Regions from separate parts of the Erwinia rhapontici genome, predicted to be linked through region 1. Evidence: predicted binding sites of a transcription regulator. Region 1 holds the regulator's gene; the other holds the start of a gene.

Region 1 (5,106 bases):
TGCACTGGATATCATCAATACGCCAGAGGTGCTGGAAGGTGTGGAAGAGCGCCGTCAGCTGTTTGTTGATGCGCTTCAGGCGCTGGATGCCCGTTTCGATCTGTTCAGCGATATCCGTGGCAAAGGCCTGCTGATTGGCGCGGAGCTGAAATCACAGCATGCTGGACGTGCGCGCGATATTCTTAACGCCGCAGCAGAAGCCGGTGTGATGGTGTTGGTTGCCGGAACTGACGTGATGCGTTTTGCGCCTTCGCTGGTCATTGAGCCAACGGATATCGCCGAAGGCATGGCGCGTTTCGCCACGGCTGTTGAGAAAGTCCTGGGCTGATTGCCGTGGGCGGGGCATGCCCCGCCCCTACGTTGTTTCGTCGATGTCAGGCATATCCCAGACCAACGTCGGCATGCCGCTAATTCGTCGATGTCAGGCATATCCCAGACCAACGTCGGCATGCCGCTAATTCGTCGATGTCAGGCATATCCCAGACCAACGTCGGCATGCCGCTAATTCGTCGATGTCAGGCATATCCCAGACCAACGTCGGCATGCCGCTAATTCGTCGATGTCAGGCATATCCCAGACCAGCGTCGGCATGCCGCTAATTCGTAGGGGTCAGGCATATCCTAGGCCAACGTCGGCATGCCGCTAATTCGTAGGGGTCAGGCATGCCTGACCCGCGATCATGACGATTTCCTCAAGCGCCGGGACAGCCAGCGGCCATGATGTGGGCGCTGGCTCCAGGTCAGCGACGAAATGGTGTGCATTACGCTGAGGTGGCCAAGAATACGCTTCACGTGTCGCTCCATAATGGTCACCGGCCCCTGATGGAAGTCCTCGGGAGCATCCAGTACATTGCTGCCTGAATCCGGTCCGTCATACTCCAGACGCTGCTGACAGCGTTGCAGGGCAATTTCGCAGGATTGCAAATAGCGCTCTGCCAGCGTCGGCGTTAGCATCGTATGCTCCCGCGCCAGAATGGTCATGGCGTTGATATGCTCAACAATAAACTGGCTGTGCGTGACCCACAGCTGCATATCGGCCAGGTAGCGTGAATTAAAGCCCGGTTCCTGCATCGCCTGATGCAGTGAGTTAAACAGCGCATTATGCGCCTGATTCACCCGCATACGCTGGTATGCCAGTTTCTCCGCATCCTGTTCGCTGCCCAGCAGCTTCTGCAATGCCTCCTGATAGGTCTCCAGCGCATCGTGCGCATTCTGACGCATCAATCCACTCTGCCACTGTGGCCATAGCCAAATCATGCCGCCGAAGGCAATCAGACAGCCCATTAGTGTATCCATTAAGCGCGGCAGCAGGAACTGCGCTCCGTTCAGCGACAGCAGTTGCAATGTATACACCGCGGTGACCGTGAATCCTACGGTTGCCCAGCCGTAAAACTTGCGGATAAACAGATAGCTCACCAGGGTAATCAGTAGCATCACCAGCAGCACCCAGGATTCCGGGGCATGTAAACCGAGCGTGGCAGCGGCAATGGCCAACCCGGCCAGCGTTCCCAGCGCCCTGTGCTGGATACGTACCCGAGTAGCGCTGTAACCGTTGAGGCTGACAAACATCACCGTCATCAGTATCCAGTAAGGCTTCGGCAGATTGAAGAACAGGGCCAGTGAACTGGCGAAGGTCAGCATGACTGCATAGCGTGCGGCGGTGCGCAGGGCAGAGGATTTCAGCGACAGATAACTCTTCAACGCAGGAAACAGCGGCAGGCGGCGCTGGCGGTCCGCCATCAGGTCGCGACGGTACAACGGGTGCTGGGTGCGTAGCACGCGGGCGATACGGCTGAAGTGATAATAGCAAAAGTTGCCAACCGGATTATCGGGGTGCTGACGGGATATTTTTTCCAGTGCCTGAAGCGGTTTTTCCATCGTGAAACGTTCAGGGAAGCGGTGATAGAGGATATCGTCAGCCAGTACCCGCAGGCGTGTGGCAATGGTCTGCGCATTCCAGCGGATCACCGCCTCGGCGTGGCTCTGCTCTACCAGCTTCTGTACTTCCTCGGGCTGATGCAGGCTGACGGCGATATGTTCCTGTAGATCGAGGGCGACCTGAAATGCGCGCGTCAGTCGCTGATAATGGTCGCGATTGGCGGCCAGCATATGCATTTGCTGGTAACAGGTGTTAATCAGATCGACGGCTTTCTGTTGGCGGACCAACAGGGGAGGCAGGGCGGTTTGGGGATCGGTCAACTGGGTTAGCAGACTGTATTTCGCTTCGCAGTAATCAGCCAGTTCATGATAGAGCAGACTGAGGGTTTCGCGCATCGGCTGCTCTTTCCACAGCCAGAACCAGAACCAGTTAAACGCGCCATACCAGACGGTACCGAGAATGAACAATAGCGGCGGCTGCCACATGGGCATGCGTCCGGCCAGACTGAGGGTGAAAATGGCGGCAATCAGCGATGCCGGTAGCAGACGACCGTGCAGCGGACTGATTTCACCGGTGACACCAAGCAGCAGTGACATGACCAGCAGGATCACGGGCAGTGGCACCTCTTCTGCCCCGGCGTACTGAATCAAAAAGCTACTGAAAGCAAACAGGCAACCGCCTACGATCAGACGTTTGAAGAAGCGTTTGTGTGGAGTATCAAGACCGGCATTGTTACAACAGGCGGGGACTAATGAGAACAGCAGGCCGTTTTGCAGGTTGCCGAGCATCCAGCCGATCGCCACGGGTAAACACAGCACCAGTGTTTGCCTGAGTGCGTAGTTAACTTCGGGGTGATAGATAATTCTCCGCCACATGAGCCACACCAAATAAAAACGGCGCGACTGGGCGTCGCGCCGTGGGTTCAGAGCCGGTTAACGTGTTCCGTAAACAACAATGGTTTTACCATGTGCTGAGATCAGGTTTTGATCTTCCAGCATTTTTAGAATACGACCCACCGTTTCGCGGGAGCAGCCGACGATCTGGCCGATCTCCTGACGGGTGATTTTGATCTGCATCCCATCCGGGTGCGTCATGGCATCCGGTTGTTTCGCCAGATTCAACAACGTTTGGGCAATGCGTCCGGTCACATCAAGGAAAGCTAAATTACCCACTTTCTCTGATGTGACTTGCAGGCGACGCGCCATCTGTGAAGACAGGCGCATCAGGATGTCAGGATTCACCTGAATCAACTGACGGAATTTTTTGTAGGAAATTTCAGCCACTTCACAGGCTGTTTTCGCACGTACCCATGCACTGCGCTCCTGACCTTCTTCAAAGAGGCCCAGCTCGCCAATGAAGTCGCCCTGATTGAGGTAGGAGAGGATCATCTCTTTGCCTTCTTCATCCTTGATTAACACCGCTACTGATCCTTTAACGATGTAATAGAGGGTTTCCGCCTTCTCACCCTGATGAATCAGAGTGCTTTTGGATGGATATTTGTGAATATGGCAATGTGACAGGAACCATTCGAGTGTAGGGTCTGTTTGCGGTTTGCCGAGAACCATTCGCTGTTATCCTCTGTTGTAATCGTGCCTAAATATACCCTGTATTCGGCGTGCTGCAGATGCGTTGCCGCTGGCCTGAAGCGCGAAATATTTTTGGGTATCAGGGGATGTATCCCTGCCAGGCGTTGAAATATTCAAGCGTTCCCATAGGGAAATTATACGGGCCTCTGTTAAGAGCATGGCTCGTGCTGTCGTCCCGTTTTTACCGTGCATTGTTATGCCAGTAAAATATTGCAGCTTCGTTTGTAGCACAGCTTTACAAGACTGTCTTCTGTTGTCTCGCTTCAGCATAGTTCGAAAAAGGCAACGTTGCCGTTTTTGTGAGTGCAGCGTACTCTGCGGTAACTGAATCAATGAGAGGATTTTGTGATGCAAGCACGAGTTAAGTGGGTTGAAGGGATGACGTTTTTGGGAGAATCCTCATCCGGCCATCAGATTTTGATGGATGGCACCGCGGGGGATAAAGCACCCAGCCCGATGGAGATGGTGCTGATGGCTGCCGGGGGATGCAGTGCGATTGATGTGGTGTCTATACTGCAGAAAGGCCGTCACGATGTCGCCGACTGTGAAGTTAAATTGACCTCGGAACGTCGTGAAGAGGCACCGCGTATTTTCACCCATATTAACCTGCACTTTATTGTCAGCGGCAAGGCGTTAACGGATAAAGCCGTTTCACGTGCGGTCGACCTCTCTGCGGAGAAATACTGCTCGGTGGCGATTATGCTGGGGAGCGCGGTGAAAATGACGCACAGCTATGAAGTGACAGATCTGACCTGAAGCTGGTTTCTTATGGGTAACGATGTTCGTTGTCGTTACCCACAGCTGACAGAACGTAGCGTACACATCCTGCTATTCCTCTCTCTACCCGCATTTCACGCCACGGCAGGCGAATAACATCAGCGGTATATTTCCCTCGTTCTACATTCCTTTCTTAATTTGCTGCAGGCTGGCGAAACAACAGCTGAATGTCCGGCGTTTGCCCATGATTCTCTGTTGCTGCCTGGTCTGCCGTTGTCAGATTTAATTAACCAGGAGTCATGATGACTATCGAGACGCTGATTCAGGATGTCACACCAAAGGTGCTGCAATGGCGGCGGCATATTCACGCGAATGCCGAACTCTCTTTCCACGAGCATGGCACCGCAGACTATGTTGCCGCTGAACTGGCAAAGTTTGGCCCATTAACACTTAGTCGCCCGACGCCAAATAGCGTACTGGCTGAACTTGAGGGGCCGCGTAGTGGTGACTGCATTGCCCTGAGGGCCGATATGGATGCGCTGCCTATTGAGGAGTTGAACAGTGAACCTTTCACTTCGCGCAATCGCGGTGTGATGCATGCCTGCGGGCATGATGCGCATACGGCAATGCTGATGGGGGCGGCATGGGTGTTGTGCCAGCAGCAGAGTAAGCTTGCCGGCAAAGTGCGCTTTATTTTCCAGCATGCGGAAGAAGTGCCGCCAGGCGGGGCCAGCGAGCTGATTAAGCTGGGCGTATTGAATGGTGTATCAATGATCTTCGGTCTGCATGTTTTCCCGGGACTGTCTACCGGCCAGGTGGCTGTGAAAGAGGGCGTCTTCAGCGCTGCCAGCGATAACTTCGACCTGACCCTGCAGGGAAAAGGCGCCCACGCAGCGATGCCGCAGGAGAGTATCGACCCGGTGAC
Region 2 (5,106 bases), 500 kb from region 1:
AAGGCCAGCCTCTACGCAGAATGTCGTAGGGGCTGGCCTTTTTTCTGGCCGCCCCCTGGCCGGGTTATTCTGTATCCTGGCGCAGCACACGATGACCATGCGCCAGCAGGGCATCGGTCACCTTGCGCATCAGGCGGCTTTCTGGGGCAAAGCGGTGCCAGTAAAGCATCCGGCGCTGTAACAGACCCGGCGTTAAATCAATCAATTCCCCTTCCGCCAGTTCGCGCTCAATCTGCAAATGCGGGATCATACAGCAGGTGGTTCCCTGACGGGCCAGCTGCACAAAAGCTTCTGACGAGTTGACGATATGGCAGGGCACGCTGCCCGGTGACAGATCAAAGTTTTGCTGTAAAAACGCCTGATGCATATCATCCAGATGGTCAAACGCCACGGCGGGTGCTTTCAGCAGCGCAGAGCGCGTCACGCCATTTGGGAAGTAGCGGGCAGCAAACTCTTTTGAACCGACAAACAGATAGTCGAGCGCACCGAGCTGATCGACCAGACAGCTCGGCAACGGCTGTGGCTGGATACTGACGGCACCGACCACTTCACCACGACGCAAGCGTTCCTGGGTGCGGGTTTCATCTTCCACCTGAAGATTCAGGCGTACTGGCGAATCAGTCAGCACGGTTTTCAGCGCGGGCAGCAACCAGGTCGCGAGACTGTCGGCGTTCACCGCCAGCGACAGCAGTAACGGCGTGGTGCCGCTATTATCGTCACCCAACCACTCTTCTTCCAGCAGTTCTACCTGGTGCAATAACGCCAGCAGTTTCTGGCCCTGTTCCGTTGGGCGCGGCGGTACGGTTCGCACCAGCAAAGGCTGGCCAAACATATTCTCAAGCTGCTTAATGCGCTGTGAGACCGCAGACTGGGTAATACAGAGCTTTTGCGCGGCACGTTCAAAGCCGCGCTCGCGAATCACTGCATCCAGCGCCTGAAGCGTTCGATAATCCGGGCGTTTCATTAATCGTTCTACTCTCTTTCAGGTGTGGTTGTGCACTATGCCATAGATTGGGGGTATAGCTTACGCCACTTTACGAATCAACCACTTTGTGGGGTGTGTTCCAATCTCGTCAATCAAACCCCTTGCAGGGCGGTGATTTTGCCCAGCCTTGCTTTATACTACGCGCACACAGTGGCTCACAGGTTTTAAACATACCATGACACAAGACGAACTGAAAAAAGCTGTCGGCTGGGCAGCTCTGGATTACGTCACTCCGGGCACTATCGTTGGCGTTGGCACCGGGTCGACTGCTGCCCATTTCATTGATGCACTGGCGTCGATTAAACATCAGATTGAAGGAGCGGTCTCCAGCTCAGAAGCTTCCACGGCCAAACTGAAAGGCTACGGCATCCATGTCTTCGATCTTAACGAGATCGATCAGCTGGCGGTCTATGTTGACGGTGCCGATGAGATTAACGGGCAGATGCAGATGATCAAGGGCGGCGGCGCAGCGCTGACGCGCGAGAAAATTATTGCAGCCGTTGCCGACCGCTTTATCTGTATTGCGGATGCATCCAAGCAGGTCGATGTGCTGGGGCGTTTCCCTCTGCCGGTAGAAGTTATCCCGATGGCGCGCTCGTACGTTGCTCGCGAACTGGTGAAGCTCGGTGGTCAGCCGGAGTACCGCCAGAACGTGGTGACCGACAATGGAAACATTATTCTTGATGTTCATAATCTCAAAATCATTGACCCCATTCGGCTGGAAGCAGCAATTAACGCGCTGCCAGGCGTAGTCACTGTGGGTCTGTTTGGTGCCCGTGGTGCCGATGTGGCGCTGATCGGTACAGCCAACGGCGTGCAAACTATTCAGAAATGATCTCTCTGGCACCCGCGGGTGCCGGTTATTTTTATGCGAAAAACATCTTTTCTTTTGCAGGCGAAATTTAGTGACTTATGTCACATAGTCGCTGCCTGAGGCGCGATCCTCCTGAAGGTTCACGTTGCACCATGATTTTCTGCCGCAATGTTCTGTGAGTCGGGGGCGCCATGCTGGAGGCCAGGCAATCGTTTGTATTGCCGCCAGCGTAGATTTTGTTATTTTGACAGAAGGCTATCTTATATCCCCACGGTTTTCCCATTGCAGCTGACAGCGATTACGTTGGTCAACGGGAACAATGATGGGGATTAAGCCACATCTGAAGTCTGCTAAATAGGGTCGGGAAATGGCAAAAGTATCACTGGAGAAAGACAAGATTAAATTCCTGCTGGTGGAAGGCGTTCATCAGAGTGCAGTTGATAATCTGCGCTCTGCGGGCTACACCAACATTGAATTTCACAAGGGCGCATTGGATAGCGAAACACTGAAGGAATCCATCCGTGATGCGCACTTCATCGGGCTGCGTTCGCGCACCAACCTCACCGAAGAGATCTTTGCTGCGGCAGAAAAACTGGTTGCCGTTGGCTGTTTCTGCATCGGGACAAACCAGGTTGATCTGAATGCGGCAGCGAAGCGTGGTATTCCGGTGTTTAACGCACCTTTCTCCAATACCCGATCCGTAGCTGAACTGGTGATCGGTGAGCTGTTGCTGATGCTGCGCGGTGTTCCAGCGGCCAATGCGAAAGCACACCGTGGCGAGTGGCATAAACTGGCTGTGGGTTCCTATGAAGCACGCGGCAAAAAGCTGGGCATCATTGGTTACGGTCATATCGGTATGCAGCTGGGTGTGCTCGCCGAGAGCCTGGGTATGCATGTGTTCTTCTACGATATTGAGAGCAAACTGCCGCTGGGTAATGCCACGCAGGTACAGCATCTCTCTGACCTGCTGAATATGAGCGATGTTGTGAGCCTGCACGTGCCTGAAACGCAGTCCACCCAGAATATGATGGGCCCGGAAGAGTTGGCGCTGATGAAGCCCGGCGCACTGCTGATCAACGCCTCGCGCGGAACCGTGGTGGATATTCCTGCGCTGTGCCACGTGCTGGCCACTAAGCACCTGGCGGGCGCGGCGATTGACGTTTTCCCGGAAGAACCTGCGACCAACAGCGATCCGTTCAATTCACCGCTGTGTGAGTTCGACAACGTGATCCTGACACCCCATATCGGTGGGTCGACCCAGGAAGCTCAGGAGAACATCGGTATTGAAGTCGCGGGTAAACTGGCCAAGTACTCTGACAATGGCTCTACACTGTCGGCGGTTAACTTCCCGGAAGCCTCGCTGCCAATGCACGGTGCGAATGCCAGCCGTCTGATGCACATCCATGAGAACCGTCCAGGTGTACTGACGGCGATCAACCTGATCTTTGCTGACCAGGGTATCAACATCTCCGCTCAGTATCTGCAAACGACACCGCAGATGGGTTACGTGGTCATCGACGTTGATGCGCCGCAAGATGTGGCTGATAGAGCACTGCAGCTGATGAAGGCAATTCCTGGTACCGTTCGCGCACGTCTGCTTTATTAATTATCCGCGTAGGGGTCAGGCATGCCTGACCCAGGGCGAGGCATGCCTCGCCCCTACGGCGATCCCCCCTCACCACTGCCAGATCTTTGAAGGCGTTATCAACGCAGGTAAGGGAATATCCCATTGCTCTACCGGCAAGGTGTCTACCTGCTGACAATCATGCGCCAGCCCTATCGGCATAAAGCCGTGCTGCTGCCAGTTCTGTAGCGTCCTGTCATAAAATCCGCCCCCCATCCCCAGACGTTGTCCTCCGGCATCAAACGCCACCAGTGGCACGATCAGCACATCCAGCTCGCTTAACGGCAACAGATTGCGGATATCCAGCGGCGGTTCAGGAATACGCAGGCGGTTTATCTTCAGTTCAGTCTTCTCATCGTAACGCAGAAACAGTAACTGACCCGTCGAGAAAGGATGAAGCACGGGCAGGTAAACCTGCTGCTTTCGCTGCCACAGTTTGGCGATTAATGGTCGGGTATTGATCTCGCCATCGACGGAAAGAAACAGTGCGATATGCTGCGCCTGCTGTATCGGGGCAAAATTCAGGGCATGGTCTGCCGCCTGCACTGCGGCAAGTTGCTGCTGTTCATCGCTGATTTCACGACGCAAATTGCGTACGTGCTTACGGATATCCTGACGAAGCATCAATGTGGGGTTCATCACGTGGCTGACTCCATGAAATCGTACAGAAGCGTGCCGGATAGCTTAGAGAAAAATGAAATCGATCGGGAGGGGAGAACAAAAAAGGGAGGTTCTCCGAGATGCCGCCGCAGGCTGTAACCCTTGAACCCATGGTTCAAGGTGAGTATGCCGTCGTAACCATCAGGCTTCTCGGACGGACCGAGCTTGCGCACAGGTTACAGAGCGTCACACTCTGTTTGGTATTAATTATCGGCTCAGGGGACGGGCCCGCTTGCAAACATCTCAGAGAATTTTTTACTTCACCGTCACTCTATCACAGGTAACGCTAAAGTGTTATTCGAACTTCGCACCGGTACGTTCAGTTATGCGACCTTGCTCAAGCAATGCTTGTTCAATGGTCTGTTGTAGCATCCGAATTCGTTGTTCCATGTTCGACGCATAGTCACGGGTTTTGACTTTTTCCTGCGCGAGTTCATGGCAAATGTTCAGTGCTGCAATGAATACCAGTTGCTCTGTATTTGTGACTCTAGTGCGAACTTTTAAGTCTTGCAACCGTTGATTGAGGTCTTCGGCAGCCAGATTCAGCGCATCTTGCTGTTCGGGCGGACAATTTACTCTTAATGAACGGCCAAAAATTTGAATATCTACCGGTTGTGCAGACATGCCACCATCCTGACTGATTACTGCGCCCGCAATCACCCTTACCGCTCAAGGGCTTGGGAGGGGCGCCACTATAACTACCCCTAATATAAGAAACAACCCCTTTCTGGAATCGTTGAGGCACCTGGTGGTAGCATATCACGAACTTATCCAGCCAACGACGATCAAAACTCATGTCACTAACCAACATAATGCCGGGCTACAACACGCTGGCCTCAGTACTGACGCAGCAGGGCGTAGGAATGACCCCTGCAGAAATGCATGGCCTGATCAGTGGATTGATCTGTGGCGGCAGCCATGACAGCAACTGGCAAACGCTGGTGCACGACCTGACAAACGAAGGCATGGCGTTCTCACAAACCCTGGCGCAGCCTTTGCAGGAGATGCACGAAGCGATCGGCA

What was found. The regulator CRP, encoded in region 1, controls carbon source genes, mostly activating them, when cyclic AMP is high. The targets are predictions, from matches to a motif close to ATGTGANNNNNNTCACAT.
Region 2: the regulator CRP is predicted to act here: its motif matches at 1,889-1,906, upstream of serA (phosphoglycerate dehydrogenase).

The regions. Positions count from the first base shown of each region.
Region 1 covers NZ_CP085627.1:439,336-444,441, forward strand. The annotation lists gene argD (bifunctional acetylornithine/succinyldiaminopimelate transaminase) at 1-328, shown strand, start outside; gene LJN55_RS01870 (YccS/YhfK family putative transporter) at 678-2,753, opposite strand; gene crp (cAMP-activated global transcriptional regulator CRP) at 2,811-3,443, opposite strand; gene LJN55_RS01880 (OsmC family protein) at 3,813-4,220, shown strand; gene LJN55_RS01885 (amidohydrolase) at 4,481-5,106, shown strand, end outside.
Region 2 covers NZ_CP085627.1:937,059-942,164, forward strand. The annotation lists gene LJN55_RS04310 (LysR family transcriptional regulator ArgP) at 65-964, opposite strand; gene rpiA (ribose-5-phosphate isomerase RpiA) at 1,161-1,820, shown strand; gene serA (phosphoglycerate dehydrogenase) at 2,167-3,405, shown strand; gene LJN55_RS04325 (5-formyltetrahydrofolate cyclo-ligase) at 3,475-4,062, opposite strand; RNA gene ssrS (6S RNA) at 4,152-4,336, opposite strand; gene zapA (cell division protein ZapA) at 4,378-4,707, opposite strand; gene LJN55_RS04340 (YecA/YgfB family protein) at 4,878-5,106, shown strand, end outside.